DNA from 3 places in the Marinobacter subterrani genome. Region 1 is predicted to be linked to each of the others. Evidence: predicted binding sites of a transcription regulator. Region 1 holds the regulator's gene; each other region holds the start of a gene.
The links. The regulator LexA, encoded in region 1, represses DNA repair genes until DNA is damaged. The targets are predictions, from matches to a motif close to CTGTNTNNNNANACAG.

Region 1 (10,395 bases):
ATGAGTGGGTTGTCGAGGCCACGCTTTCTGGGAGTGTCCGGGACTTGATGGTGAACGCCCGCAGCCGTGGCTATCTCGAGGCCAGCCTGGAAGGTCAGGTCCAGCCGCTGGATCCGGCGCTCCCGGCCCGCCTGAAAGTGACGTCCGACAAGTTCCTGGCGACGCCTGCGCTGCCGGAAACCCTGATGCTCCGGGGTTGGTTTGTCGAGGCCCAGGGCAGCTTGCAAAACGGCTTCCGTACCCGAGGGCAGGCCCGACTTCCCGGCACCACAGGGCCGGTAAAACTCCTGCTCGAGGGGCTGGTCACCACCGAGGCGGCGCAGGATGTCCGTATCGAACTGGCGACCGCCAACGAATCCGGGAGTGGCCAGGATACCGTGGTCGCGACCGGGAAGGTGAACTGGATCGGTGGGTTGAACGCCAGTGCAGACCTGCGGCTTCGCGGTTTTCCCTGGTACACGCTGGTTCCCCAACTGGGGCCGCCGCCGGTCTCCCTGCAATCCCTCGATGGCACCGTTAGCTGGCAGGAAGGCAATTACCAGGCGCAGCTGACTGCCGAGGTGGACAGTCCCCAGGGCAAGGCAGAAGTGTCGGCCACGGTCGATGGCGACCTGGAGAAAGTCCGGCTGACGGACCTTGCCCTGGTCACCGGCGCCGGCTCACTGGTGGGTAACGGATCCGTGAACTATGCCGGCGCGGTGGCGTGGCAGGCGGCGTTGCAGCTCAAGGACTTCAATCCGGGGTTTTGGGTGCCGGCCCTGGAAGCCAGTCTCAGCGGCGAGGTGAAAACCGAAGGCCAGCTCCGGGACGGCGAGATACCGGACATGAGCGCGCGCTGGAATCTCGAGGGAGCCTGGCGCTCGAACCCCGCCTCTCTGGTTGGCAACCTGGATACCTCGTCGGGCAACTGGGAGCTTTCCGGGCTTGAACTGGCGGTGGGTGAGAACACGCTTGAAGGCAGCGGTGTCTGGGGTGATCGCCTGCGCACCAATCTGGCGCTGGCCGTGCCAAGGCCCGAGGCCATACTGCCGGGGCTTGCGGGCAGTCTGCAGGCGACTCTGGAGGCAGGTGGTACCCCCACGGATCCGACGGCGGTGCTGAAGGCCAGCGCCCGGAACCTGAGCTGGCAGGAAAAACTGGCGGCAGAAAGGCTGACTCTCGATGCCCGCCTGGAACCGGGGATGAGACTGACAAGCAGCCTTGAGGGGTCTGATATCGCGGCGTTCGGGCAGGAGCTCAAAGCGCTGACAGTAACCGCGAACGGTCAGCAATCTGAGCACCGTATTACCGTCAGCGCCAGCCATGCCGAGGCCAACCTGGAGCTCGCGTTTGAGGGCGGTGCAGGGCCAGACTGGCAAACCTGGCAGGGCGCCCTGGCCCGAGGGCTGATTGCTCTGCCAGAGCAGGACCAGCGCTGGCAGTTACAATCCCCGGCCGCTCTGGCTTTCAGCGAAAGCGGTGAGCTGACCTTTGGCAACCATTGCTGGCGCTGGCAGCAAAGCAGTGTCTGCGCCGAGGACCAGACGTTGCTCCCGGTGCCCCGGATTGCCTACACCATCAACCGGTTCCCGACCGGGGCTCTGGCACCGCTTCTGCCGGAAACCCTACGCTGGGATGCGCTGATTAACGGGGAAATTGACTTTTCGGTCACGGATGCCGGCCCCGATGGCCGGATTTTCCTGGACGCTGGAGACGGCGAGTTCCAGGTACTGGTTGACGGTGACTGGGAGCCTCTGGCTTATAACGCCTTTACCACCGAAATGAACCTCAAGCCACAGCGGGCCAAATTGGATGTTCGACTCAAGGGGCCCGAGCTTGGCGAGTTTTCCCTGGATCTGGGGCTTGATCCCACCGCGAAGGAGCGCAGGGTCGATGGTTCATTCCGGCTCAAGGGGCTGGACCTCGCCCTTGCCGGCCTGTTTACCGGAATCCAGGACATTGCTGGCCAGATCGATGGTGAAGGCCAGCTTTCCGGCCCGCTGATGAAGCCGGCGGTGAACGGCGCGGTGCACCTGACCAACGGCCGGATCTCGGACCCGACGCTGCCGGTGCCCCTGGAAGAGGTGGTCGCCAGTCTTGAATTCAATGGTTATTCCGCGCAGCTCAGTGGCCGTATCGAAAGTAACGCCCGAAGCCAGACCATTATTGATGGCCAGTTCGACTGGCAACGGGCGCCAGAGGGTGAAATCACGGTTACCGGGAAGCGGGTTCCCTTTAACATCGAGCCTTATGCCCGGCTTGAGATAGCGCCGGACCTCAAGATTGCCTTTCGGGAAGGGGCGTTGCAGGTAACCGGTCAGGTTGGTGTGCCCAGGGGTAGTATCGAGATAGAAGGGTTGCCGCCGCAGGCGGTATCGGTGTCAAAAGATGAAGTGATCGTGGGTGCTCAGAAAGAAGAACCGGTTGTCCGCTCCCTGGAGATGGACGTCACGGTTGTGGTGGGCGAAGACAAGTTGACGTTCGCGGCTTTCGGGTTGACCGGTAATCTTGAAGGCACGTTGAGAATTACCGACAACATGGACACCCGTGGCACCTTGCGTCTGGTCAATGGCCGGTATGAAGCCTACGGCCAGGAGCTGGAGCTGAAAAGAGCCCGGTTGCTGTTTGTCGGGAACCTGGCGCAACCTTACCTCGATATCGAGGCGGTGCGGGAGGTCGGTACTGTCATCGCCGGTATTCGGCTCAGTGGGCCGGTTCAGTCACCCCAGACCGAGGTCTTTTCCAATCCCGATATGCCACAAACGGATGCTCTGTCCTACCTGATCCTGGGGCGCCCTCCTCAAGGCGGTGGCGACCAGGGGCAGATGACCCGGGCGGCACTGTCGCTGGGCCTGACCCAGGCCAACAAGGTGACGGGGCAGATTGGCGAGGAACTCGGCATTCGCCAGCTCACCCTGGAAGCCGAAGGCTCCGGCGAGCAGACATCCGTGGTGGCCAGTGGCTATCTCACCGACGATTTGAGCGTGCGGTATGGTGTCGGGGTTTTCGAGCCGATCACGACGGTCGCGCTGCGCTACGATCTTGGCAAGTATTTCTATCTGGAAGCCGCCAGCGGCCTGGCGGCTTCCCTCGACATATTCTATACCCGGGATTTCTGAGGTCAGTCCAGCTCAAAGGTGGCGCTGACTGAAGCGCGGATCTCCCGTTCGCCCACGCTCGAGACGGTATCTGACATTGCTTTGGCTTCGGCCATCATCATCGGCACCGGCCGATGGCCGCCATTAACGTTGATCGTCACGACCTCGCCACAGGTCTGGCCCAGTTTTTCCGCCACGAAGCTGCAGCGGGCCCTTGCGTCGGCAATGGCCCGGGCCAGTGCCTCCTGCTCCATGCCGGCCTCATCCGAGTGGAAGAACTGGTACGGCCCCAGGCTGTAGTCCAGCCCCAGCGCCTGAGCCTGTTGTAACAAGGGGTTCAGCAGGCTCAGGTCCTTGATGGTAAAACTGATTGTCTGGGAGGCGACCGCCAGCTTTTGCAATTCTTCACCCCGTTGCTCGGAGGGCAGGGTGCGGGTGTAAAGATTGACGGTGGAGTCGGAGTAGTCGTCCAACTGATCCCGGTAGGCGCTGATGCCTTCCCGCCATTGCGTCACCAGGGTTGCCACTTTTTCCGTGGCCTTCTGCGGCAGCGCATGTTCTGCGTTCGCGGTGAACTCAAGCCGGGCGCTGTCCGGCTCATAGCGCACACTGCCCTCGCCGGTGAGGGTAACTTCCCCCGCCAGAGTCATAACGGGCACCAGCAGTGCCAGGGTAAGAAGAAAACGGGACTTTCGGTTCCGTCCGGCCATGGAATTTCCTCCTGTGGGATGTATGTTGATATCAGGCCTCGCCGGTGTCCGGCTCCAGGCGTACCAGTTTGAATCGTCGCGCCGCTTCGACAAACTCGCCGAAGATGCGCCTGTGCCCGCTGTGGTACAGCAGGTACTCCGGGTGCCACTGAATGCCCATCAGCCACTGCCCCCGGGTGTTTTCAATGGCCTGAACAAAAAGATCATTATCGACCGCGGTAACCCGCAGGTTCCGGCCCAGGCGCCTGATCGTCTGGCTGTGAATCCGGTTGGCACCGATCACCGGAGAATCCATCAGCTCCCTCAGCCGGCTGTGCTCAACCAGGCGAACCGTCTGCAGGGGCAGCAGCAGGGGACGGTGCCGGGTGTTGACCCGCAAGGGTGTGACGTTCTGGCACAACGTGCCCTCGTGGAACACGTTGATGAACTGGGCCCCCCGGCAGATACCCAGTACAGGAATGCCGATGCGTTCCGCCTGTTCCAGAAGCGACTGGTCGGTAGCGTCCCGCGCGCGGTCATAACGGGCCGTTACCTTCGGTTGCTGGCCATAGCGTTCAGGGTGCACGTGGGTGCCACCGGATAACACCAGGCCGTCGAGCAGGGAGACATCCACCCGTGAACCAGGCCGGATGTAATAGGTCCGGGCTCCATGTAGTCTCAGGCCAAGACTGATCAGCCGGTGCGCCAGGCTTTTTCGTGCCGGGCCGCTGATGCCCACGGTCAGGCCCGGTATTTCCGGCTCCCGGGTCGGGTTCACCTCAGGCATAGCCCTTCCTGACCAGCCATTCTTCGGTGGTTTCAAGCCAGCTGTGGGTCAGATTGTGCAGGCTGAGTTTGCGGCGTTCACGAAATACGGCCCGAAGCTGCGCCAGATCATCGGCGTGGCTGGCCAGTTGTTCGAGAACCACCCAGTCATTCCAGACCGATGAAAAGTGCCAGCCGGGGTTGTCGATATCGCAATCCGGAAGACGGTAATGCAGGGTTGGGCGGCTTTTGATTCTCGGGTCCCGAACGTAGCGGCCCAGCCGTTCACGATCGAGGTGGGCAAACAGGGGCAGAAGGTCCAGGGCCCGGTTCCGGGTCGGGTTGAACTCCAGGTAATCCTCCATCAGTTGCGGCAGATCCGGCTGGTAATCATCGTCTATCAGCAGCTCGACGTACCGGCTGTGCCAGGGCTCGATATAGGTTGTGAACTTGCGGCTGATATCAAGCTGGTGCCGCGCCTTGAGCCAGTCGTAGAGTAACGCGAAGGCCTGGAGATAGCGCACCAGGGTGGCTGGCCTGAGGTCGGGCAGTTCGGGGTTGAGCTGCAGGCCGAAGGCAAAATAGATGGCATCACGGCTGCCCAGGGCACCGGCGGACCGGAGATTGTCAACCAGGGATTCGACCATCTCGAGATTGGAAAATGCCAGCGGTGGGCTGATGATTTCCAGTGGCACGATTCGTTCGGCGGCAGCATCAATCACGTCCATCGCCTGGCCGCCCAGTTCCCGGATAGAGCGGGGCAGACGCGCATCGGCCAGATCGAGGTCTTTGATCGGGTCGGAATCCAGCTCGATGGTGAACCCGCCAACCGCGGTTTCAAGGCTGGTGACATAACGTGACTGGAGCACCGGCGTGCCGCCCAGGAGCCGGGCAGCCAGAGCCACAAGTTCGTCGTAGCCCAGGCCGGACAGCTCAATTTCAACGCCAACCCTGCGTTCATTGCCGTCAGCGGTCGTGACAATGTCCGGCATCCTGCAGGCCCTGCTCTGCGTCATGTTGCTTCCTGAGGGTAGGGAAATAGGGTTTCACCATATCACACCCTTATTCATCGTCATTGTTAAGCACCGGAGAGAAAATCCGGAAGCGGACTTTACACTGGATAAAACACTGTATATAGTCAAAACACTGTATATAAAGACAGGACGGCCGGCGCCCCCAGAGATCGCTTCAAAGCGGATACACCGGCCCTGACCAAGCGGAGCAGCTTAATGAAGCTTACAGCAAGGCAATCCCAGGTACTGGACATTATCCGCCGATACGTCGACGAGACCGGCTATCCGCCCACCCGTGCAGAAATTGCAGCCGAACTGGGTTTCCGTTCAGCCAATGCCGCCGAGGAGCATTTGCGGGCGCTTGCCCGGAAAGGCGCCATTGAAATGGTGCCCGGAGCAAGCCGGGGCATCCGTCTGCCTGAGGCGGAAGAGGATCTGGGTCTGCCGGTGATCGGCCAGGTGGCGGCCGGCAGTCCGATATTGGCACAGGAGCATATCGAGGATCATTGCACCCTGCGGCCGGAGTTCTTTTCACCGTCGGCTGATTACCTGCTTCGGGTCAGGGGCATGAGCATGAAGAACATCGGAATTCTGGACGGGGACCTGCTGGCAGTGCACAGCACCCAGGATGTCCATAACGGCCAGGTGGTCGTTGCCCGGGTGGGAGATGAGGTCACCGTCAAGCGCTTCCGGAAGGAAGGCTCGAAAGTCTACCTGATTGCCGAGAACGAGGAGTTCGCGCCCATCGAAGTCGACCTGAAAGAACAGGAGCTGTTCATTGAAGGTCTTGGTGTGGGTGTGATCCGCCGCTCTGATCTCCACTGATCAGTCCGGGTAGCCGCAGATTTATTGAGAAATGGGTGAATTATGGAACAACTGAGCTTCAACCAGAATCTGGCTTACCAACATAATGCTCTGTCCTGTTCAGTGCCGGCAACCGCCGCCCGCGAGCGACGTTCTGTTATTCGCGCCCGACGGACTGCGGATACCTCTGAGGCGCCTGCCACCGGAAATGTAACGGAAATTATCCTGCCCCAGGGGCAGGTGGAAAACTTCCAGTTGCTGTTGCCGATGCTGACTCAGCTTAATCAGGAAAAGCGCTGGCTGGCATGGATTGATCCGCCCCAGGCGCTTGTCAGCAAGTGGCAGAAGATGCATGGGATTATTGCCGGGGAGCTGCTGGTGCTGCGCTCAACACCGGAATACCCTGCCCAGGAACTGGCTGAGCGCGCCTTGAGCGCGGGGACATGCCATGCGGTGGTCATGTGGACCCGGAAGCTGGGGCGGGCGGCCTTCGATTCCCTGCAAAAGGCTTCCGCCGAGGGCAATAGTCACGGTGTGGTGCTGCGCCAGCGTTAATCGCTCAGTGCAGGGTGTAGGAAGGCTGGCTGTCCGGGGCGTCCAGCTCGTCATCGTCCCAGTCGATGTTGTGCTCAACGCTGCCGACAGCCTCAATACCTGCTGCGATCATCGCCTTGGCAACGGACAGGTCGCGGTCTTCCATCATTTCCCGGGCTTCTTCCGAGAACGAGATCCTCACCAGTGGTGCGCTGTCGTCGTCAATGCGGCGCAGAGCATAATCGCCATTGGTCAGTTGTACGATTTCAAAAAACGAAGGTGACATTCAGTAAACCTTTAGTTTGGTGCGATCCGGATAGCGGGCGGCTTGGCGCGTTTACCATTCGCTGTGCTGTTCTTCCAGATCATCGGCAAAGTTTTTGACGGCATTGAGTGTTTTCAGCAATGCCGGGGCCGACCGGTCCGGGCCCGAGTCAGTGGATATCGCAATGATATTTTCCGTGCTGACTGTTTTTCGGGTGGCTGGCGGCCGGCCCTGGGCCGTTTCCAACTGATCCAGATGGTCCCACCAGCTTCCCGCCCGGTGCTCAAGCTCCCGCAGCCGGTCTATTTCACGGGACTCCTCTCCGATCACGCTCGCCAGTTCGGTCAGTGTTGAAGGTTCCCGAGACTTTTCCTGATACAACCGGGCAATCATCACCAAAAGCAGGCGCCTGGAGCGCAAGATCAACTCGATGGCCCCCTGAATCGCCGCTTCACGGCGTAACGCCTGTTCCGCTTCGTTGGGCGCATACTCCTCGTTCTGAGCTGTGAACCGGTCAAGCTGACCGAGCAGTGTGCGGGCGAGAAACAGCTTCTGCGAAACCAGTGAATGCCATTGTGAGGCCATGAAGTACCTGCAGTCCCAGAGCGCGGGCGTAACCCAGAAAAGTAATCTTGCAGCATACCATTTCTGCCGCGAAATTTCTTCCGCTGTCTTTGGCTCGTCAGGTACGGACAGGCACCGCCCGTTCGGACAGGCTTCACAATAAAATACAAACATTCGCTTGAAACGACCGTTTGAATTTGGCAAAAAGGCGCCCGGCTGTGCGAGTTTCGATCGTTGCGGCTGCCCAACTGCATGAATTTCTGGAGGTGTACGGGATGCGAAGCCCTATTGTTGCAGGTGTTGCCGCGGTTCTACTCGGTTTGTCCGGACAGGCGCTGTCCAAAGTTACAGCGGCCGAAGCCCAGCGTCTGGGTGCCGATCTCACCCCGGTCGGAGCTGAGCGCGGCGCCAACGCCTCGGGGACGATTCCCGAATGGACCGGCGGGCTTACCCAGCCTCCGGCCGGCTGGCGCAAAGGGCAGGTAGAAGCAAATCCGTTTCCCCAGGATGAAGCCCTGTTTGTGATTACCGCCGACAACCTGGATCTATACCGGGACAGGCTCTCCGATGGCCATATTGCCATGCTGGAGAAGTATGGCCCGGATTTTTTCATGCCGGTATACCGGACCCGGCGCACAGCGGCATTTCCCGAGCACGTCTACGGGAAATCCCGGGAAAACGCAGTGACCGCCGAGTTGCTTGATAATGGCAATGGCGTCCGGAACACCATTATGACCAGCCCGTTCCCGATCCCGGCCAATGGCCTGGAGGTGATCTGGAACCATATTCTGCGTTACCGGGGGGAGGAGATCCGCTTTCGAAGCTCATCGGCTACACCCCAGGTAGACGGCTCGTTCAACCCCGTGGTCAACGATTACAGTTACTTCTTTGCCTACAGTCAGAAAGGCGCGGAGCTGGCGGAAATCGATAACAAAATCTTCTACCTGAAGACCGACACGATCGCGCCGTCTTCGCTCGCGGGCACCATAACGCTGGTTCATGAGACCCTCGATCAGGTGCGTTCGCCCCGCCTTGCCTGGCGCTATGACGCCGGGTCCCGCCGCCTTCGCCGATCCCCGAATCTGGCCTATGAGACGGATCTGCCGAATTCTTCCTCACTGCGTTCTGTGGACCAGAAAGACATGTACAACGGTGCTCCGAACCAGTATGACTGGGAGCTCAAGGGCAAACGCGAACTGTTCGTGCCCTACAACGCCTACAAACTGCACGGCCCGACCGTGAAGCCGGAAGATGTGATCCGCGCCGGCCACATCAACCAGGAGCTGGCTCGCTACGAGTTGCACCGGGTATGGGTTGTCGAAGCCAGGCGCCGGACCGGCATCGGTCATATCTATGACCGCCGGGTGTTTTATGTTGACGAGGACAGCTGGCAGATTCTGGCGTCTGAGGAGTACGATGCCGAGGGAAACCTGTGGCGTGTTTCAGAAGCTCACAACATCAGCTATTACAGTGAGCCGGTGTTCTGGACTACCATGGAAATGACCTACGACCTGAAAGCGGCGCGGTACTACGTTGATGGCCTGGATGATGGTTTTCCGGCATACGACTTCAACCCGGGGTTCCGGGACAGCGAGTTCACGGCATCATCAGCCCGTCGGGCCGCCCGCCGTTGAGTGAACTGGAGACCGGAATGGCAGATTCAAACGCTCATCTCGAACACCTTGACCGTCTGCTGGCGGATCTCGGTCGCGCCCTGGCTGACAAGGACTGGGGCGCCATGGCGCAGCTGAACAACAGGGTGAAGCCGGCGGTTGAGCCCCTGTTGGCAGCACTGGAGGCGGGGGAGTTGGAACCGGAGCCGGTCAGGCTCCGGCTGGAAGAACTGCAGCAGTTTGTTGACGCGGCAGATGAATCTGCCCGGATTGCCCGCAAAGAAGCGGAAGACGGCTTGAAAGGGGTGAACCGGAACCGCAGTGCGGCAAAAGCCTATCAAAACGTTTCCTCAAGTCGGCCAAGATAGCGTCATAAAATTGACTCTTTCGCCCTGACAGTCTTAAATACCGCACAAATCCCTCAAGAGATTCTGGTGAATGTCTAAAGATAACAAAGTGCTGGTGCTAAGCGAGGATGAGTCACGATTACGGGACATGGTCACCATTCTCGAGTTCATCGGCGAGGAACAGGTCCTTGCCGGCGAGGAGGCGAAGGCACTGTTGCGCAATGGTGACGAGGAGAGCCTTTCCGGCCTATCGGCGGCGGTGGTAAACGGGGAGGATGCCGGAGCCGTTGAGACCATCGCGACCATCTGCAAGGCCGTCAAGGGCGTTCCTCTGCTGCTGCTCGATGGCCGGGAACTGAAGGGCCTCTCAGAGGAAGATAACGCCCGGATCATTGCCCGTATGGAGTGGCCGCTGAACTACACCAAGTTCGTCGATTCGCTTTACCGGGCCCAGATCTACCGGGATCAGTTCAGCCGGTCCCGGGAACGCGGCCAGCAGCGGAGCCTTCAGCTTTTCCGCAGCCTTGTGGGCACCAGTCGCAAGGTCCAGCACGTGCGGCAGCTGATGGAGCAGGTGGCCGACAAGGATGTGAGTGTTCTGATCACCGGCGAATCCGGTACCGGTAAGGAAGTGGTGGCGCGCAACCTGCATTACCATTCCTCCCGCCGAGAAAAGCCCTTTGTTCCGGTTAACTGCGGTGCCATTCCGGCCGAACTGCTGGAA
Region 2 (10,395 bases), 1.5 Mb from region 1:
AACAGCAGATTGTCCCGGTAACGGTTCCGGAAGGGACGACGGCGCTGGAAGCCGCCAGACTCTCGGGTATCGTGGATGTGTTTCCGGAGCTGGATCTGGACGCGACGGATATGGGTGTCTTCGGGAAGGTGATCAAGGACCCTTCGGCCCACGAGCTCCGCCAGGGTGACCGGGTGGAGCTGTATCGGCCGCTCAAGATAGATCCCAAGCAGGCAAGGCTGAACCGGGCAAAGAAAAAAGCCTGACTTCAGTAAGCCGGGGTTTCTTCAAGTAGCTTGGCCTCATAATGGGCGTATTGGTCGCCATCGTAGTAAACAATGATTCGCTGTTCCTTGATGTCGCCGCCGCCCCGCTGAAATGTGTAGACATAATATTCCCGGGAGAGATCTACGGGATTCAGCATCAGCGGTGTTCCCATGATGGCGTGCACCTGGCTGCGGGACATCCCCTCGGCAAGCTGTGACAGATCCTCTTCGGTAACGATGTTCCCCTGCTGGACGTTGATCTTGTAGACGCCCGGGAAAACGCAACCGGAAAGAACGAGAGTGAGAATGACTGCTGTGAGCTTTTGCATCGCCGGGGGAAATCCTCTATCTTGAAATCGCCTGCCAGGGGCAGGTGTGATACGGGTCAACCGTTCAAAGGCGGCTTCATCATACCGGAAGCCGTGAGGCACACCAAAGGGTGAATAGTAGCATGTCGTCTGAAAACGCCGAATTACGTAAAGTCGGTCTGAAAGTGACTCTGCCGAGAGTGAAAATCTTCAATATATTGGAGACGGCTGAGGAGCATCATCTGAGTGCCGAAGATGTGTACAAGAAGCTCCTGGAACAGGGCGATGACGTGGGGCTGGCGACGGTCTACCGGGTACTGACTCAGTTTGAGGCGGCGGGGCTGGTCTTGCGCCACAATTTTGAAGGCGGTCATGCTGTTTTCGAAATGGCCGGTGATGATCACCACGATCACATGGTTTGCACCCAGACCGGTGAGGTGATCGAGTTCTTTGATGAAGTAATAGAAGAGCGCCAGAAGAAGATTGCGCAGGAGCACGGTTACGAAATCGTGGATCACAGCCTGATTCTGTACGTCAAACCCATCAAGTCCTGAGTCCTGCCCTGGCAACACCTGCCAAAAAAAGGGGCGGGTGTTTGAACCCGCCCCAACAGCTCTCAGGATCGAGAGGGGTAGTGGTTTCTTCTTTCCGGGTCAGTGGTGGGTTGCCTGCCCCTTTGAAAACATTTCTCGGGCATGGGCGATCGTGTGGTCGGTCATGTCGACGCCCCCGAGCATTCTCGCCACTTCACTGATACGTCCCTGATCGTCCAGCGCCTCGATTTTCGAGAAGGTAGCGTCCCGTTCGGTGAATTTACTGACGAAGAGGTGCTGATGACACTGCGCGGCCACCTGAGGCAGGTGGGTAACACAAAGCACCTGGCCATTGCTTCCCAGTGTGCGCAGCAGCCGGCCAACCACTTCCGCCGTGCCGCCGCCGATGCCGACATCCACTTCATCAAAGACCAGCGTCGGTGTGGTTGAGGTCTGGGCAACCACCACCTGAATCGCCAGGCTGATGCGTGACAGCTCGCCGCCGGAGGCCACCTTGGCCAGTGGCCGTGCCGGTTGCCCGGGGTTGGCGCTGACCAGAAACTCGATGTCTTCCAGGCCATGGGCCGCCGGCTCTTCACCGGTATTGCGGTTCAGGTGGGTTATGAATTGCATGTTGGGCATGCTCAACTGCGCAAGTTCTACTGCCACGCGCTGGTCAAGCTCGGCGGCCGCACTGGCGCGAGCCTGTGAGAGTTGGCCGGCCAGTTCATCGAATCGGCCGCGCTGGCTCGCCAGGTCGGCTTCCAGCTGCTCCAGGCTGCCCTCGCCGCCGTCCAGTTCCGCCAGCTCGGCGCTCAGGCGCTGATGCAGCTCGGGCAGCTCTTCCGGGGTAACCCTGTGCTTGCGGGCCATCTGGTAGATGGCGCTCAGCCGTTCTTCAACGTCTGCCAGCCTGGCGGGATCGGCCTCGTAATCCTCTACAAAGTGGCGCAGGTTGTCGCCGGCTTCGGTAATCTGGATCTGGGCTTCTTTCAGCATCTGGATGGTGTCGGCCAGCGCTGGCACGTCTACCGGCAACTGTTCGAGCTGTTGTAGTGCCTGTCGGATCATATCGGCGGCGCTGGTCTCGTCTTCGGTGCATAGCAGCGCAGCCTGGTGGCTGTTATGCAGAACGGTGTCTGCCTGGCTCAGCTGTGCCTGCTCCTGTTCCAGTTGTTCGTGCTCGCCCGTCGCCAGTGCCAGTCGTTCCAGTTCTTCCACCTGGTAGCGCAGCAACTGAAGCTTGGCTTCGGCTTCATCGGCGTTTTGCTGCCGCTCGGTCAGGCGCTGTCGAATCCGGTTCCAGGCCTTCCACGCCTCCCGGGTGTCAGTAGCCAGTGCCTCGACACCGGCAAATTCGTCCACCAGCTTGCGATGGGTTTCCTTGCGCAGAAGGGACTGATGCTGGTGCTGGCTGTGAATGTCCATCAGCAGGCCGCCGAGTTCCCTGAGGTGATTCAGTGGGCAGGGCTGGCCGTTGATATAGGCGCGGGAGCGCCCGTCCTTGCTGATAACACGGCGAAGGATGCAGTCATTCTCGTCATCCAGCTCGTGCTCTGCCAGCCACTCGGTTGCCTCGGGGATGCTGGCGACATCAAACGTGGCGGTGATGTCGGCGCGCTTGGCTCCGTGGCGCACCGCGCCGGCATCGGCGCGACCGCCCAGGGCCAGGCCGAGGGCGTCCAGCACGATGGATTTGCCGGCGCCGGTCTCGCCGGTCAGTGCCGTCATACCTTTGCCGAACTGGAGTTCCACCCGTTCGGCGATGGCGTAATTGGAAACCGTTAGCTGATTGAGCATGCAGATAACCTCCGCGACTTTCTGAAACCGGGCGAGTGGTTTTGACGCCACTCAACACTGTGAATGCATACAGGTGCTGTGAATATATACAGGGTTTTACCGGTTTGCAAACCCGGCAATGTGATTTTATTCAGGAATGCAGGCACCGATGGTTGAAACCTGCGTGCGGGGCCCCATATCCGTTCGCAATGACATTATTCCGGCACGCTGCGGCCGGAGCCCACGTTCAACCGGCCACCGAAAAAGGCCGCTGAAGACCAAGCAGGAGTAGCCATGAGCACTGACGAGAACCGCAACGAGCACGAGGAACTGAACGAAGCCCTCGAGGCTGCCAAAGAGGAGGCCCAGTCCGCCGATCAGGAGTCTGGCGAGGGCGAGCTCTCCGAGGTGGATGCTCTGAAAGCAAAGGTTCAGGAATTCCAGGAGCAGATGCTTCGCTCCCAGGCCGAGATGCAGAATGTGCGTCGCCGGGCTGAGATTGATGTCGAAAAAGCCCACAAGTTTGCCCTGGAAAAGTTCGTCAAGGAGTTGTTGCCGGTTGCCGACAGCCTGGAAAAAGCGGTTGAAAGTACCGAAGGCAAGGGTGATTCCGGCGAGCTGGTGGCGTCCATCCGCGAGGGTGTGGAAATGACGCTGGGCCTGTTCATGTCCAGCCTGAAAAAATTCAACGTTGAGCAACTTGACCCTGTGGGCGAACCCTTCGATCCCCAGCAGCACGAAGCCATGTCCATGGTGCCGGCCCCAGATGCCGAGCCTAACAGTGTGGTTGCCGTGGTTCAGAAGGGCTATCTGCTGAATGGTCGTGTGGTTCGGCCGGCCATGGTGATGGTTGCCAAGGCCGAAGATGCACCAAAAATTGATGAGCAGGCTTGAAAAGCCGATTAAAGCGCCAATATAGCCAGTAAATAGCGACAGCGGAGGCCGGGCCTCCGGTAAAGCATTCAGAAGAATCGGAGTGACTCAATGAGCAAGATTATCGGTATCGATCTGGGAACGACCAACTCCTGTGTAGCCATCATGGATGGCGACAAGGTCAAGGTTATTGAAAACGCCGAAGGCGATCGCACCACGCCTTCCATCATCGCCTACACTGACGATGGCGAGACCCTGGTTGGCCAGTCAGCCAAGCGTCAGGCGGTGACCAACCCGAACAACACCCTGTACGCCATCAAGCGTCTGATTGGCCGTCGCTTTGAAGACGACGTGGTTCAGAAAGACATCAAGATGGTGCCTTACAAGATCGCCAAGGCGGACAACGGTGACGCCTGGGTGGAAGTGAAAGGCCAGAAGATGGCGCCGCCGCAGGTGTCTGCAGAAGTTCTCAAGAAAATGAAGAAGACTGCAGAAGATTACCTGGGCGAGAAAGTGACTGAAGCGGTCATCACCGTGCCTGCCTACTTTAACGACAGCCAGCGCCAGGCCACCAAGGACGCCGGCCGCATCGCCGGTCTGGAAGTGAAGCGCATCATCAACGAGCCCACCGCCGCAGCCCTGGCCTATGGCCTGGACAAGAAGAGCGGTGACCGCACGGTAGCCGTGTATGATCTGGGTGGTGGTACCTTCGACCTGTCCATCATCGAAATTGCCGATGTGGACGGCGAGCACCAGTTTGAGGTGCTGGCCACCAACGGCGACACCTTCCTGGGTGGTGAGGACTTCGACCTGAAAATCATCGAGTTCCTGGCAGACCAGTTCAAGAAGGACAGCGGTATCGACCTGCGTGGCGATTCCCTGGCCATGCAGCGCCTGAAGGAAGCCGGTGAGAAGGCCAAGATCGAGCTGTCCAGCAGCCAGCAGACCGACGTGAACCTGCCTTACATCACGGCGGATGCGTCCGGTCCCAAGCACATGAACGTGAAGCTGACCCGGGCCAAGCTGGAATCCCTGGTGGAAGACCTGGTCCAGCGCAGCCTTGAGCCGTGTAAAGTGGCCCTGCAGGATGCCGGCATGAAAACGTCGGAAATCGACGAGGTTATCCTGGTCGGTGGTCAGACCCGTATGCCGCTGGTGCAGGAGAAGGTCAAAGAGTTCTTCGGCAAAGAAGCCCGCAAGGACGTTAACCCGGACGAAGCCGTTGCCGTGGGCGCTGCCATCCAGGCGGCCGTGCTGTCTGGCGATGTGAAAGACGTTTTGCTGCTGGACGTAACCCCGCTGACCCTGGGTATCGAAACCATGGGCGGCGTGGCAACACCGTTGATCGAGAAGAACACCACGATCCCGACCAAGAAGTCGCAGACCTTCTCCACGGCGGATGACAACCAGACAGCGGTCACCATTCACGTGGTTCAGGGTGAGCGCAAGCAGGCTGCCCAGAACAAGTCACTGGGCCGTTTTGACCTGGCTGACATTCCGCCGGCCCAGCGCGGTGTGCCGCAGATCGAAGTCACCTTTGACATCGATGCCAACGGCATCCTGAACGTGTCCGCGAAAGACAAGGCCACCGGCAAGGAACAGTCCATTGTGATCAAGGCCTCGTCCGGCCTCAACGATGACGAAATCGAGAAGATGGTGCGCGATGCCGAGGCCAACGCCGAGGAGGATCGCAAGTTCGAGGAGCTGGTTCAGGTGCGGAACCAGGGCGATGCGATGGTACACGCCGTTCGCAAGACCCTGAAAGATGCCGGCGACAAGGTCAGTGCCAGTGAGAAAGAGTCAATTGAAGCGTCCATCAAAGAGCTGGAGGAAGCTCTGGAAGGCTCCAACAAGGAAGATATTGAGGCCAAGACCCAGAAGCTGACGGAAGTCTCTTCCGAGCTGGCCCAGAAGATGTATGCAGATCAGGCTGATCAGGCGCAGCAGGCCGGTGGGCAGGACGATGCTCAGGCGAAGCAGGCTGACGATGCAGTGGATGCCGAGTTTGAAGAAGTGAAAGACGACGACAAGCGATAAATCTGACGTACATCAGGCAGTTGGAAAACGCGGGGAACTCCCCGCGTTTTCCGCGTTTAAAAACAGGGTTTTAAAGCATGGCCAAGCGCGATTATTACGAAATTCTCGGAATTTCCCGGGATGCGGACGAGAAGGAAATCAAGCGAGCCTATCGAAAGCTTGCGATGAAGTACCACCCCGACCGTAACCCGGACGACACGGACGCCGAGAACAAGTTCAAAGAGGCCAGCGAAGCCTACGAAATACTGGCAGACCAGTCCAAGCGGGCGGCCTACGACCAGTTTGGTCATGCCGGCGTGGATGGCCAGGCCGGTGGTGGTTTCGGGGGCGGCGGAGCCAGCTTCTCCGACATCTTTGGCGATGTGTTTGGCGACATTTTTGGTGGTGGCGGCCGTGGCCGAAGCACCCGTGGCGCTGATCTGCGTTACACCCTGGAGCTGGATCTGGAAGAAGCCGTCAAGGGCAAAACCGTCCAGATCAAGATTCCCGGACATCGCGAATGTGAAGTCTGTGATGGCAGTGGCGCGGAAAAAGGATCCCGCCCGGAGACCTGCGGTACCTGTAAAGGCATGGGGCAGGTGCGTATGCAGCAGGGGTTCTTTACCGTGCAGCAGGCATGCCCGACCTGCCGTGGTTCTGGTCAGATCATCAAGAACCCCTGCCAGGCCTGCCATGGCCAGGGCCGGGTTCAGGAAGAGAAAACCCTTTCCGTTAAAGTGCCGCCCGGCGTGGACACCGGCGATCGCATCCGGCTTTCCGGTGAAGGCGAAATGGGCGTTGATGGCGGGCCTCCCGGAGACCTGTACGTGCAGATCGCCGTGCGTGAGCACTCCATTTTTACCCGCGATGGTCGTAACCTCTATTGCGAAGTGCCCATCAGCATCGTTGATGCTTCCCTGGGTGGTGAGCTGGAGGTCCCGACACTGGATGGCCGCGTGAAGCTGAAGATTCCACCGGAAACCCAGACCGGCAAACTCTTCCGCCTGCGCAACAAGGGTGTCAGCCCGGTTCGTGGTGGGCCGGCGGGTGATTTGTTGTGTCGTGTAGTCGTGGAAACACCGGTGAATCTTACCAAGCGCCAGAAAGAACTGCTGGAAGAATTCCAGAAAACTCTGGATGGCAGCAACGGCACAGAGCATGGCCCGAAGAAAACCTCCTGGTTTGAAGGCGTCAAAAGCTTCTTCGACGAAATGAAATTCTGATCGGCCCGAAAAAAGGAATGCGAGCATGAGGGTAGCAATCATCGGCGCCGCCGGGCGCATGGGGAAAGTCCTGATCGAAGCGGTGGACGGTACCGAGGGCCTGGAGCTGGGAGCTGCCGTCGTCGAGCCGGGCAGTAGCCTGATCGGCGCCGATGCTGGCGAAATGACCGGCATCGGCAAAACCGGCGTAAAAATGGCCGGCAGCCTGGCCGATGTGAAGGGTGATTTCGATGTCCTTATCGATTTCACCTTCCCGGACCTGACCCTGGAAAACGCCGAATTCTGCAAAGCCAATGGCAAGATGCTTGTGATCGGCACCACCGGCATGTCCGACGCCGAGAAACAGCAACTGGCCCTGGCCGCCGAATCCACCCCGGTGGTGTTCGCGCCCAACATGAGCGTAGGCGTCAACGTCGTCCTCAACCTGCTGCGCACGGCCGCCGCGACGCTGGGTGACGACTACGACGTGGAAATCATCGAAGCCCACCATCGCCACAAGAAAGACGCGCCCTCCGGCACCGCCCTGCGCATGGGTGAAGTCGTCGCCGATGCCCTCGGTCGCGACCTGAAAGAGTGTGCTGTCTATGGCCGTGAAGGCTTTACCGGCGAGCGCACACGCAAGGAAATCGGATTTGAAACCATCCGTGCCGGTGACGTGGTGGGCGATCACACCGTCCTGTTCGCCACCGAGGGTGAGCGTATCGAAGTGACCCACAAGGCCAGCAGCCGGATGACCTTTGCCAAGGGTGCCATGCGGGCGGCGTTGTGGCTGAAGGATAAGCCTGCGGGGCTTTATGATATGCAGGATGTTCTTGATCTTAAGTGAGGGGCGGTGTCGGATTACGAGGCTGGTGCCTCTAATCCGACCTACATGCTGAAGTGGGGTGCTCCGACCCAAGTGCCTGACGCCATCCTCTAAGGCGGGGGTTGGGGTTCCTTTTCCGGGAATGTCTGAGGCCATGGATGGCCGAAGCCAAGCGCACATGGATGTGCTCGTAGCGTTTTCCGGAAAAGGAACCCCAACCCCCGCCGGTGTTTCATTAGCGCACAGAGTCGACGGTATTTCCCGTGGACACAAAGCGCCAAATTTCCTACAATAAGGCGGTTTAACTGCACCAAGCGTACCTATTAAAAAGTTTATAAGAAAGCGGGACCGAGCCAAGACTCCGTCTCGCTTTTTTGCAACCTGAATTTGCGCTTGCGTTCCTGTTCGTGACGAACCGATACGCCACTCGATGAGGATACAAGCCTTGAGCACACCAGCAATCCTTGCACTCGCAGACGGAAGCCTGTTCTACGGCAGCGCCATTGGTGCTGACGGCGAAACCAGCGGTGAGGTGGTGTTCAACACCGCCATGACCGGCTACCAGGAAATCCTGACCGACCCGTCCTACGCCCGCCAGATCGTCACCCTGACGTATCCGCACATCGGCAATACCGGAGTGAACGAAGAAGACATCGAATCAGACCGCGTGCAGGCTGCCGGCCTGATCATCCGCGATCTGCCGCTGATGGCGAGCAACTGGCGCAGCAAGGGAAGCCTGGACGACTACCTGCGAAGCAACAACATTGTTGGAATTGCGGACATTGACACCCGGCGCCTGACTCGGATCCTTCGCGATAAGGGCTCCCAGAACGGCGCCATCGTTGCCGGCGAGAACGCCAGCGCCGAGCGGGCCCTGGAGCTGGCCAAAGCCTTTCCGGGGCTGAAAGGCATGGATCTAGCCAAAGAGGTGACCTCAGACAAGGTCTGGTCCTGGAGCGAAACCGAGTGGATCCTGGGCGAAGGTTATGGCGAGCGCCAGCAAGCCCGCTTCAAGGTTGTCGCCTGGGATTACGGTGTCAAGTTCAACATTTTGCGCATGCTTGCCTCCCGGGGCTGTGATATTACGGTAGTGCCGGCGCAGACCCCGGCTTCCGACGTGCTGGCGATGAATCCGGACGGAGTTTTCCTGTCCAATGGCCCGGGTGACCCCGAGCCCTGCGACTATGCCATCACCGCCATCCAGGAAGTTCTGGAAACCGAGATCCCGGTATTCGGTATCTGCCTTGGCCACCAGTTGCTGGCCCTGGCCAGTGGTGCCAAAACCATGAAAATGGGCCACGGCCATCACGGCGCTAACCACCCGGTGCAGGACATTGCCAGGGGCACAGTAATGATTACTAGCCAGAACCACGGCTTTGCTGTGGATGAGGCAACACTGCCCGCAAACGTTGAGGCGACGCACAAGTCCTTGTTTGACGGCACGCTGCAGGGCATCCGCCGGACCGACAAGCCGGCCTACAGCTTCCAGGGCCACCCGGAGGCCAGCCCTGGCCCCCATGACGTGGCTCCCCTGTTTGACGAGTTTATCCGCCTGATGGAGGCGCGATCGGCCTGAGGCTGATCGCATGCACGACTCACGGGCGCCGCGCATTGCGCTGCCAGAATTCAAAAGTTGCTGACAGGTTTACCAAGACATGCCAAAACGTACCGACATCAAGAGCATCCTGATCCTGGGCGCCGGCCCCATTGTGATCGGGCAGGCGTGCGAATTCGACTATTCCGGGGCCCAGGCCTGCAAGGCGCTGCGCGAAGAGGGTTACCGGGTGATCCTGGTTAATTCCAACCCGGCCACCATCATGACCGACCCGGCGATGGCTGACGCCACCTACATCGAGCCGATCACCTGGAAGACCGTTGAAAAGATCATCGAGAAGGAACAGCCGGACGCCTTGCTGCCGACCATGGGCGGCCAGACCGCACTGAACTGCGCCCTGGACCTGGAACACCACGGCATCCTGGAAAAACACGGCGTGGAAATGATCGGTGCCAACGCCGACACCATTGACAAGGCCGAAGACCGGGACCGCTTCGACAAGGCCATGAAGAAAATCGGCCTGGAGTGCCCCCGGGCCACCATCGCCCACTCCATGGAAGAAGCCTGGAAAGTCGCCGATGACATCGGCTTCCCGTGCATCATCCGTCCGTCCTTCACCATGGGCGGCTCCGGCGGCGGTATCGCCTACAACCGCGACGAATTCGAAGAAATCTGTACCCGTGGCCTGGACCTGTCGCCCACCAACGAGTTGCTGATCGACGAGTCCCTGATCGGCTGGAAAGAGTACGAGATGGAAGTTGTCCGGGACCGCAACGACAACTGCATCATCGTCTGTGCCATCGAGAACTTTGATGCCATGGGCGTGCACACCGGTGACTCCATCACCGTTGCCCCGGCCCAGACCCTCACCGACAAGGAATACCAGATCATGCGCAACGCCTCCCTGGCGGTGCTGCGTGAGATCGGTGTGGAAACCGGCGGCTCCAACGTCCAGTTCGGCATCAACCCGGACACCGGCCGCATGGTGGTCATCGAGATGAACCCGCGGGTGTCCCGCTCCTCCGCCCTGGCCTCCAAGGCCACTGGCTTCCCGATCG
Region 3 (10,395 bases), 510 kb from region 1:
GGATGAGCTCTGGGGCTATGCCGGTGAGATAACCCTGAACCGCATCACCTCTGAAGAGCAGGTGATGGGCGTCATCCAGCGCATAGTCATGGATATGGAACTGGATGCCGGCATTCCCGAGCTTGCAGCGGAAATGGCCACCGAAGTGCTCAACGCCGAGGTGCAGTCCAGAACCACCCTGGGTGAGATCATCACCCGTGAACAGGCGACGGGCTTTCTCGAGGAGGCTCTGGAACTTCGGCAGCAGCGCGACCGGGTGATCAGCGAGATCATGGCCCACCCGGTTTACCAGGAACTGGTGTCCAACGTGGTCTACCACGGCCTGGTCAACTATCTGTACGAAGACAACCTGATCACCAAGTCCGTACCGGGTGTTGGCTCGATGATGAAGTTTGGCAAGCGCATGGCCAACAGGGCCGTGCCCGGTCTGGATGAAACCTTTGAGCGGCGTCTGAAGACCTGGCTGTCGGACAGCCTGCCCGGCCTGATCAGCCGCAGTGAGCAGTTCCTGCATCGTGCCTTGTCGGATGACGAGCTGCGGGACAGCGTGATGGCCGCCTGGGTGTCGCTGGAGGACCGCACCATCGCGGAACTGCACGAGGGTCTTGGCGATGTGGAATTGCAGGAGTTTGTGGTGCTGGGTTACGAGTTCTGGCTGCAGTTTCGCAAGACCGGCTACTTCGAGGGCTGCGCCCGGGCTGTGGTCTCTCACCTGTTTGTGAAGTATGGCGAGCGCCCGATCACGGATCTGCTGGGGGACATGGGTGTCACCCGGGAAGTGGTGATGGCGGAGATCGATGCCTACGCAATTCCGGTTATAGACGTCTTGCGGGAAGAGGGTTATGTTGAGGCCCTGCTTCGTCGGCGGCTTGCACCTTTTTACAAATCCGCTGCCGTGCGCAGGATTCTCCAGCAGGAGGCCTGATTTTTCGATGAGGGGTCGGGCCTTCTGGAGCGTTTCGTATCAGAGTTTGAGAGGGCATGATGTTGATCCCGGATCTGTTCTGGGCCTATCTGGTCGCCATTACCTTGCTTACCATCACGCCCGGTGTTGATACCCTGTTGGTGATGCGCAATACCGGCCGTGGCGGTTTTCGGGATGGTTGCGTGACCAGTGTGGGTATCTGCAGTGGGCTGTTCATTCATGCTGCCCTCTCGGCTCTGGGTATTTCCCTTCTGCTGGTGGAAACCGCCTGGGCCTTTTCGGCCCTGAAATGGGCCGGAGCCTGTTATCTGGTGTGGCTGGGCATCGGCTCGCTACGCCAGGCCCTTCGCCGTGGTGCCGCACCGGCGGCAAACGCGGAGCCGATGGCCCGCCGGGAGCTGACCGTGGCGGTGTCCTTCCGGGAGGGCTTGCTGTCGAATGTACTGAATCCGAAGACGGCACTGTTCTATATGGCCCTGTTGCCACAGTTTGTGGACCCGGCGGGTAACGCCTTTCAGCAGTCCCTGATGCTGGCCGGCGTGCATTTTCTGCTGGCGATGCTCTGGCAGTGCGGTCTGGCCTGGGTGATGGTCACTTTCCGGGGGCTGGGCATGACCACACGGATGAAGCGGGTGCTGAACGGCCTGACCGGCGGATTCTTCGTGGCCATGGGGGCGAAGCTGGCCAGCATCTGACGCCTTCGAAAATCAATCGGGCAAAGAAAAGGGAAGCCGCGGCTTCCCTTTTTCATACCCCGATCTGCGCTATCACTTCTCCAGGTACTGGAGCTTGTTCGGCTTGCCATCCCATTCTTCGGCGTCCGGCAGCGGGTCTTTCTTCTCGGTGATGTTCGGCCATTTTGCGGCCAGATCGGCATTCAGTTCCACAAACTGGACCTGATCGGCGGGCAGCTCGTCTTCCGAGAAGATGGCTTCGGCCGGGCACTCTGGCTCGCACAGGGCGCAGTCGATACACTCGTCCGGGTCAATTACCAGAAAGTTCGGGCCTTCGTAGAAGCAGTCTACCGGGCAGACTTCCACGCAGTCCGTGTATTTACACTTGATGCAGTTATCAGTAACGATAAACGCCATAGTCAGATCCCTGGTCCAGTGGTCGGTCAGTCTCATCAGGAGCGCCGTTCGAGCGCCGCCGTTATATTTTGGTGCGCGATATTGTAGGGAGCGACCCGCACTGCCGCAAGCGTTAGGCTGCTATAACCTTATTACACAGATCAATTTTCCGCTATTTCTTCATCAGGGCTTTCAATTCGTACAGCCGGTTCATCGCCTCGCGGGGGGTTAATCCGTCGACGTCCAGGTCTTTGAGGGCTTCTTCCACGGCGCTTGGTTCGACGCTCGCAAACATGTCGCCCTGATAGACGGGTTCACTAACCTGCCTGGCCGGTGCCGGCTGGGCTGCGTCGCTTTTTGTTGGCGTGGTGCGCGTCTTTGCCGGCGCCGCCGGGCTTGCGCTGCCTTCCAGATGGGAAAGCTGGGTTTTGGCGTTGCGGATCACATCCTGAGGCACGCCTGCGAGCTTGGCCACCTGCAGCCCGTAACTCTGGCTGGCCGGGCCGTCATGGACATTGTGCAGGAACACGATGCTGTCATCGTGCTCGGTGGCCGTGAGGTGCACATTGACGGCGTGCTGCAGCTCATCGGCCAGTTGGGTGAGCTCGAAATAGTGGGTGGCAAACAGGGTGTAGCAGCGGATTTCCCGGGCCAGGTGCTCCGCGGTCGCCCAGGCCAGTGACAGGCCATCGAAAGTGCTGGTGCCGCGGCCCACTTCGTCCATCAGAACCAGACTGTGCTCGGTGGCGTTATGCAGGATGTTGGCGGTCTCGGTCATTTCCACCATGAAGGTGGAGCGGCCGCCGGCGATGTCGTCCGAGGAGCCCATCCGGGTGAAGATCCGGTCCACCGGGCCGATCACCGCGCGGTTGGCGGGTACGAAGCTGCCGGTGTAGGCGAGCAGGGCAATCAGTGCCGCCTGGCGCATGTAAGTGGATTTACCGCCCATGTTCGGGCCAGTGATCACCAGCATGCGCCTCCGGGTATCCATCAGCAGATCATTGGGCACGAAAGGCTCATCCAGCAATTGCTCAACCACCGGGTGGCGGCCCTGCTCGATGTCAAAGCCCGGGGATTCGCTGAATTCCGGGGCCGAAAAGCGCAAGGAGGTGGCACGCTCGGCAAAATTGCTCAGCACATCCAGCTCGGCAAGCGCCTGGGCCGCGTCCTGCAGGGGTGCAAGCTGTCCGGCGACGGTTTCCAGTACCTCGTCGTACAGGCCTTTTTCCCGCGCCAGGGCCCGGCTCTTGGCGCTCAGGGCCTTATCCTCGAACTCCTTCAGTTCCGGCGTGATGAAGCGCTCGGCGTTCTTAAGGGTCTGCCGGCGAATGTAATCCACCGGCGCCTGGTCCGACTGGGCCCGACTGATTTCGATGTAGTAGCCGTGTACCCGGTTGTAGCCTACCTTCAGAGTGCTGATGCCGGTGCGTTCCCGTTCCCGGGTTTCCACATCCAGTAGGTACTGGCCGGCGTTCTCGCTGATGTTGCGAAGCTCGTCCAGCTCTTCGTCGAAGCCTTCCCGAATGACGCCGCCCTCACGGATAACCACCGGCGGGTTGTGGATGATGGATCGCTCCAGCAGGTCCGCCAGTTCGGGGTATTCGCCGATCGTGGTGGCCAGCTTGACGACATGGTGGGAATTGACCGGTTTCAGGGTTTCCTGCAGGTCTGGCAGGGCCTGGAAGGCGTCTCGAAGCCGCGCCAGGTCCCGCGGTCGTGCTGAACGGAGGGCGACTCGTGCCAGTACCCGCTCAATGTCCCCCACGGCTTTCAGCAGATCGTGCACGGGTTCGTAGTGAAACCCGTCCAGGAGCGCCGAAACGGCCTGCTGGCGCTGGCGGACAATCGCCACATCCCGCAGCGGTCGGTTCAGCCAGCGCCGCAATTCCCGACCACCCATGGAGGTGGCGGTACGATCCATCACCCAGGCCAGGGTGTACTGGTGGCCGCCCATCAGGTTGGTGTCGATTTCCAGATTGCGGCGGCTGGCGGCATCCAGGATCACCGCTTCATCGCGACGTTCACGGGTCAGCTTGCGAATATGGGGCAGGGCTGTGCGCTGGGTCTCCTTGGCGTACTGCAGCAGGCAGCCTGCCGCACAGACTGCCAGGTTCAGGTCTTCGCAGCCGAAACCGGTCAGATCCCTCACTTGCAGCTGCTGGGTGATCACCCGCCGCGCTGTGTCGGGTTCGAACAGCCAGGGGCCCTGGCGGCGAATTCCGGTAAAGCCTTCCAGTACCTCCTGGTAGGGAAAATCCTCACTGATCAGGATTTCCGCAGGCCGAAGGCGCTGGAGCTCTCCTTGCAGGCCATCCAGGTTTTCCAGCTCTGAGACGGTAAGGCGACCGCTGGAGATATCGAGCGAGGCAAAACCGAACTGTTCCCGATGGTTATAGATGGCCACCAGCAGGTTGTCGCGACGGTCTTCCAGGTAGGCGTCGTCACTCAGGGTACCCGGGGTAACGATCCGCACCACCTGCCGGTCAACCGGTCCTTTGCTGGTCGCCGGGTCGCCGATCTGTTCACAAATGGCGATGGATTGACCTGCCCGCACCAGCCGGGCAATGTAACCCTCAGAGGAGTGATAGGGGATGCCCGCCATGGGGATCGGGTTGCCCCCGGACTGGCCCCGCGCGGTGAGGGTGATATCCATAAGCTCGGCCGCTTTCTTGGCGTCTTCGTAGAACAGCTCGTAGAAATCCCCCATGCGGTAGAACACCAGTTCACTGGGGTGCTGGCCCTTGATCTTCAGGTACTGCTGCATCATCGGGGTGTGCTTGGAAAGATCGGTCTGAGCTGCTGACATGAACGGGTCCGGTAGCCTTGCTTTGGATGAAGGCGTGAATTGTAAGAAAATAACCGCCGCGATGAAACGAAGGAGGTCATTATGCTGGCCAGCGATCACGAATTGGAAGACGCGGGCAATCGCCTCGGTGAGCGATTGGCTCAACTGGGCCGTACGGTTGTTACCGCGGAAAGCTGCACCGGCGGCTGGGTTGCCAAGGTACTGACCGACCGGGCCGGATCCTCGGCTTATGTTCTTGGAGGATTGGTAACCTACAGCAATGAGGCCAAGCAGGGACTATTGGGAGTGACCCGGAAATCGCTGGATGAACACGGTGCCGTCAGTGAACCGGTGGTGCGGGAAATGGTGGCCGGTGCCCTGGTGGCCACGGGTGCCGATATTGCGGTTGCCATCAGCGGTGTGGCAGGGCCCGGGGGCGGTAGCGAGGAAAAGCCCGTGGGTACGGTCTGGTTTGCCTGGGGCAGCAGTCCGGCAACCACCATGGCGGTGGTACAACACTTCGAGGGTGATCGGGATCAGGTCCGGCGGCAGTCCGTTCTCTTTGCGCTTCAAGGAGTTAACGGGTTTCTCGATGAACCCTGACCGCTTTCACATCGGGAGGGGTTGGTCTCATCCGCAGGTTATGTTTTAATACTGTTCAAATATACAGGGAATTGGCCGGTTACGCTGTACGGCCTCCCGATTCACTATTTCGCCGCCGAAGTGCCAAAGGCTTCCGGTGGCCCGGGCGACAGAGGGTTTTGCACTGATGGAAGACAACCGCAAGAAAGCATTGAGCGCAGCACTGGGCCAGATCGAACGTCAGTTCGGCAAGGGCGCCGTGATGAAAATGGGCGATCAGCCCCGTGAAGCCATTCCTGCGGTCTCCACCGGCTCCCTCGGGCTGGACGTTGCCCTGGGCATTGGCGGCCTGCCTTACGGCCGGATCTGTGAAATCTATGGCCCGGAAAGCTCAGGTAAAACCACATTGACCCTGCAGGTGATTGCCGAGGCTCAAAAAGCAGGTAAAACCTGTGCCTTTGTTGATGCCGAGCACGCTCTGGATCCGATCTATGCGGAAAAGCTGGGCGTTAACGTTGACGATCTGCTGGTCTCCCAGCCGGATACCGGTGAGCAGGCGCTGGAAATTGCCGATATGCTGGTGCGCTCCAACGCGGTCGACGTGATCATCGTGGATTCCGTGGCTGCCCTGACGCCGAAAGCCGAAATCGAAGGCGAGATGGGCGACAGCCACGTTGGCCTGCAGGCGCGACTGATGTCCCAGGCGCTGCGGAAGCTGACGGGCAACGTCAAGCACGCCAACTGTCTGATGATTTTCATCAACCAGATCCGTATGAAAATCGGTGTTATGTTCGGCAGTCCCGAGACCACCACCGGTGGTAACGCCCTGAAATTCTACGCTTCCGTCCGCCTCGACATCCGCCGCATCGGTTCCGTGAAGGACGGCGATGAGGTCGTCGGTAACGAGACCCGCGTTAAAGTGGTCAAGAACAAGGTCTCCCCGCCGTTCAAGCAGGCCGAGTTCCAGATCATGTACGGCAAGGGCATCTATCACATGGCTGAGGTGCTCGACATGGGCGTGAAGGAAGGCTTTGTTGACAAGTCCGGTGCCTGGTACGCCTACAAGGGTGACAAGATTGGCCAGGGTAAGGCCAATGCCTGCAAGTTCCTGGAAGAAAACCTGGATATTGCCAACGAAATTGAAGCGGCGGTTCGTGACAAGCTGATGCCGAAGCCGGTCTCCAAAAAAGAAGCCGAAGAAGCGCCTGCAGAAGCGAGCGGCGAGTTGCTCTAAACCTTTTTAAGCAAAGCCACTATGGGCGGCAGGCGTAAATCCAGGCCTGCCGCGCCATTGTTACCCTCGACTTTCCTGCCAGGTAATAACCCTTTTTCCAGCTCCCTCCTGAAGTGGCCCGGTTCAGCACCAATGTCGACCTCCAGGCGCTTGAGGTACTCTTCGCCACCAGCCTGCTGCAACTGACTCTTGATCCACTTCCTGTATGTCATTCGACGATAGAGTTCCTGCAGTTTTTTACTGTTTAGATATCGCATCGACTTCTCCTCCTCTGATTGTCCAATCTATGGTAAGCAGAAGTCTTTGTGGGGTATCGGTCCAGATCCTTTAAAAGCTCTCGTAACAGATCGCCTTTTTTTTGCTCTGTGCTGCTCAAATATTAAGCATCTGTGCTCTCTGTCTCTCCCTCTGGTTTGAGCTGGCGGCAGAATGAATTCATACTCAATGAGCGCTCACTTTTTCTCTTCAGCTACAAATCAGAGTCGGTATGGAAGCAAAAAAGAGATTACTGATCGTCGCTCATGTTCCTTCCCCAAACACACTCAAGCTTCGAGAGGCGGCCGAGCAGGGCGCCTGCCATGAAGACATTGAAGGCGTTGAGGTAAAGGTACTTGCCCCCATGGACGCCGGCCCAGAAGACGTTCTCGCGTGTGATGCCATCATTCTGGGTACTACTGAGAATCTCGGGTATATGAGTGGTGCCTTAAAGGACTTCTTCGATCGCAGCTACTATCCATGCCTCGAGAAAACCCAGGGCTTGCCCTTTGCCTACTATATCCGCGCCGGACATGACGGCACGGGCACCAATCGGGCAATTGCAAGCATTACCACCGGGCTACGCTGGAAACTGATCCAGGAGCCTCTGATCTGTCGGGGTGAGTATCGGGCTGAGTTTGAAGATCAATGCCGGGAACTGGGGATGTATGTCGCTGCAAGCCTCGACGCCGGGCTGGTGTGAACCTGAACGGCTGGCTCAGCTGGCAAACCGGTTGTAGAAGCCTTCAATCCGCGACAGGGCATTGTCGACAGTGCGTGAATAGCCCTTCTTGTCCAGACAATAGCTGAACTGGACGCTCAGGCGATAACCGGTCTGGTAAGGGTGGCATTCCACCACCCGGGCGCACACCCGTGATTCGCTGATGTATTTACCATTAAAATCCATAAACAGGCGAACGCCCGGTTCCACGGGCCTGGGGCAGAGCACGGCCATGCCGTAACGGTTCATGTCGAGGCAGGAAACCGGGGTCGGGTGCTTGCCGCGGCCCAAAAAACCGCGTTCCCGAAGCTGCACCTTCAGGCAGGAAGCGGGATAACGATCCTTGATTCTGCGCTCTGCGGAATCGCTGGTCATACGCTGGCATCCGTTGCGTGCATTGTCGTTGTTGTTGCCCGGCGCGGAGGTTTCTGAACCGCCGGGAGATGAAGTGTAGTCCCGGAACAACTGCCTGAAAAATGAACATCGGCAAAACTGTGAACTGCCCGGCATATTGCCGGGTATTGCGGGCAACGCCAGAAATCTGCGCGCCAAACGCGACAGGGCCGACCGCAGAATCTACAATGACCGGCCAATGAGTCAACCGTTACAGGACCGAACCTTGAAGTCACTGTCCCTGCACCAGCTTTACAAAGCCTGTGTTCTGAAAGATCTGCCGTTTAAAACCACCAGGCAACTGGAACCCCTGGCCGAAATCGTGGGCCAGAACCGGGCCCAGGAAGCCGTGCGTTTCGCCCTGGCCATGCCCCATGGCGGGTACAACGTGTATGCCGTTGGTCGCAATGGTTTGGGAAAGCGCACCATGATGCTGCGTTACCTGGAACATCATGTGGATACCGATCAGCAAAGCCATGACTGGTGCTATGTGGCCAACTTCAAGGATCCGCGGATTCCGAAGCTGCTACAGCTTCCCGCAGGCCGGGGAACGGAACTCAAACAGGATATGGAAAAGCTGATGAGCCGGCTGGTCAAGGTCATTCCCCAGACCTTTGACAGCGACAGTTTTCTTGAGCGCTCCGAACAACTGAAGAACGAATACGGCAAGAAGCAGGAAGATGAGCTCGAAAAAGTGGCCGCCCAAGCCAGGCGTAAAAAGGTCAGCCTGACCGTAACCACGCCCGGTGGTTACCGGCTGGTTGCCATGAATGGCGACGAGCCGCACACAGTTGAATCGTTCCAGGCGCTGACCGATGAGCAGCGTGACAAGTTTGAAGACATCATTAACAAGCTGGAGAAAAAACTCCGGCAGGCCCTGCGCAAGCTTGCGGACTGGGAGCAGGAATACGCGGATAAACAGCAGGCGCTGAACCAGGAGACCCTGGAGGGTATCTCAGGCCACCAGGTCGATGAACTGATCGAGAAATACAAGGACCTTCCCGACGTGGTTGCCTATTTCGAGGCAGTCCGGGCCGATATGGTGGAGAACCTTGAGATATTCCTGGACGACAACGAGGAGCAGGCAGCGATTGCCTACGCATCCCTCGACAAGAAGATGCCCCGTCGTTATCTGGTGAATGTGCTGGTCCACCAGAAGACCAACGAAGTGCCCATGGTGGTTGAGGATAATCCCACCTACCACAACCTGTTCGGCTACGTTGAAAATGTTACCTACAAGGGCACCGTATTCACCGACTTCTCACTGATTCGCCCGGGCAGCCTGCACCGGGCTAATGGTGGTTATCTGCTTATGGACGCCATCAAGGTACTGGAGCAGCCGTTCGTATGGGATGGCCTGAAGCGTGCCTTGCGCTCCAGGTCGATTCAGATCAACTCTCTCGAGCGTGAATTGACGCTGTCCGGCACCATTTCCATCGAGCCGGAATCGGTCCCGCTGGATGTCAAGATTGTCCTGTTTGGTGACCGCGAAACCTGGATGCTGTTGCAGGAGTACGATTCGGAATTTGCCGAGCTGTTCCGGGTAACCGCGGATTTTGAAAACGAGATGTACCGCTCCGATGACAGCCAACTGCTGTATGCCAAGTTCATTGCCAGCCTGGTGAGCGAGAAAAAATTGCTGCACTGTTCGAACAAGGCGGTTGCCCGGGTTATTGAACACAGCGCGCGCATGGCGGAGCATCAGGACCGTCTGTCCCTGCATGCGGCGGATATCGCCAACCTGTTGCGGGAATCGGATTTCTGGGCCAGGCAGGCCGGCGCGCGTCTGATCCAGGATATGCACGTGGAGCGGGCGCTGGAAAGCGCCAAATACCGGAGTAGCCGGATCCGCGACCAGTTCTATGATTCCATCCGGGATGGCTCGACCCTTGTCACTACGGAAGGAACCTGTGTGGGGCAGGTGAATGCCTTGTCGGTTCTGTCTACCGGCGGTTTCGAATTCGGCCTTTCCAATCGCGTCACCGCTACCTGCTATTATGGAGATGGCGCGGTGATGGATATCGAGCGGGATGTAAAGCTTGGCGGTAACCTTCACTCCAAGGGCGTGATGATTCTTAGCTCCTGGCTGGCTTCGCACTTTGCGGTTAATGACCCGATGCACCTGTCGGCCAGCCTGACCTTCGAGCAGAATTACGGCGAGGTGGATGGTGATAGTGCCTCCCTTGCAGAGTTGTGTGCGTTGGTTTCTTCCCTGTCGGGAATTCCGGTGCGTCAGGACCTGGCGATTACCGGGTCGGTCAACCAGTTCGGCGAGGTTCAGCCGATCGGTGGCGTGAATGAGAAAGTGGAAGGTTTTTTCACCACCTGCCATCTCAAGGGCGGGCTTTCAGGCACCCAGGGGGTCATTGTGCCCGCCACCAACGTGCAGAACCTGATGCTCGACAGCGAAGTGGTAAAGGCGGTGCGCGC

Region 2: the regulator LexA is predicted to act here: its motif matches at 2,963-2,978, upstream of recN (DNA repair protein RecN).
Region 3: the regulator LexA is predicted to act here: its motif matches at 5,435-5,450, upstream of recA (recombinase RecA).

Annotation. Positions count from the first base shown of each region.
Region 1 covers NZ_LFBU01000001.1:1,235,361-1,245,755, reverse strand. The annotation lists gene msub_RS05740 (translocation/assembly module TamB domain-containing protein) at 1-3,098, shown strand, start outside; gene msub_RS05735 (SIMPL domain-containing protein) at 3,101-3,787, opposite strand; gene msub_RS05730 (gamma-glutamyl-gamma-aminobutyrate hydrolase family protein) at 3,819-4,553, opposite strand; gene msub_RS05725 (amidoligase family protein) at 4,546-5,547, opposite strand; gene lexA (transcriptional repressor LexA) at 5,761-6,369, shown strand; gene msub_RS05715 (cell division inhibitor SulA) at 6,412-6,903, shown strand; gene msub_RS05710 (hypothetical protein) at 6,908-7,168, opposite strand; gene msub_RS05705 (DUF6586 family protein) at 7,220-7,732, opposite strand; gene msub_RS05700 (DUF1329 domain-containing protein) at 7,987-9,345, shown strand; gene msub_RS05695 (hypothetical protein) at 9,363-9,692, shown strand; gene msub_RS05690 (sigma-54 dependent transcriptional regulator) at 9,763-10,395, shown strand, end outside.
Region 2 covers NZ_LFBU01000001.1:2,717,014-2,727,408, reverse strand. The annotation lists gene msub_RS12715 (RnfH family protein) at 1-245, shown strand, start outside; gene msub_RS12710 (outer membrane protein assembly factor BamE) at 248-574, opposite strand; gene fur (ferric iron uptake transcriptional regulator) at 697-1,107, shown strand; gene recN (DNA repair protein RecN) at 1,207-2,886, opposite strand; gene grpE (nucleotide exchange factor GrpE) at 3,160-3,759, shown strand; gene dnaK (molecular chaperone DnaK) at 3,850-5,775, shown strand; gene dnaJ (molecular chaperone DnaJ) at 5,853-6,977, shown strand; gene dapB (4-hydroxy-tetrahydrodipicolinate reductase) at 7,003-7,803, shown strand; gene carA (glutamine-hydrolyzing carbamoyl-phosphate synthase small subunit) at 8,228-9,358, shown strand; gene carB (carbamoyl-phosphate synthase large subunit) at 9,438-10,395, shown strand, end outside.
Region 3 covers NZ_LFBU01000001.1:1,742,419-1,752,813, reverse strand. The annotation lists gene msub_RS08270 (hypothetical protein) at 1-925, shown strand, start outside; gene msub_RS08265 (LysE family translocator) at 982-1,620, shown strand; gene fdxA (ferredoxin FdxA) at 1,693-2,016, opposite strand; gene mutS (DNA mismatch repair protein MutS) at 2,168-4,801, opposite strand; gene pncC (nicotinamide-nucleotide amidase) at 4,883-5,383, shown strand; gene recA (recombinase RecA) at 5,550-6,596, shown strand; gene msub_RS08240 (hypothetical protein) at 6,593-6,808, opposite strand; gene msub_RS08235 (flavodoxin family protein) at 7,084-7,554, shown strand; gene msub_RS08230 (PilZ domain-containing protein) at 7,570-7,947, opposite strand; gene msub_RS08225 (Lon protease family protein) at 8,192-10,395, shown strand, end outside.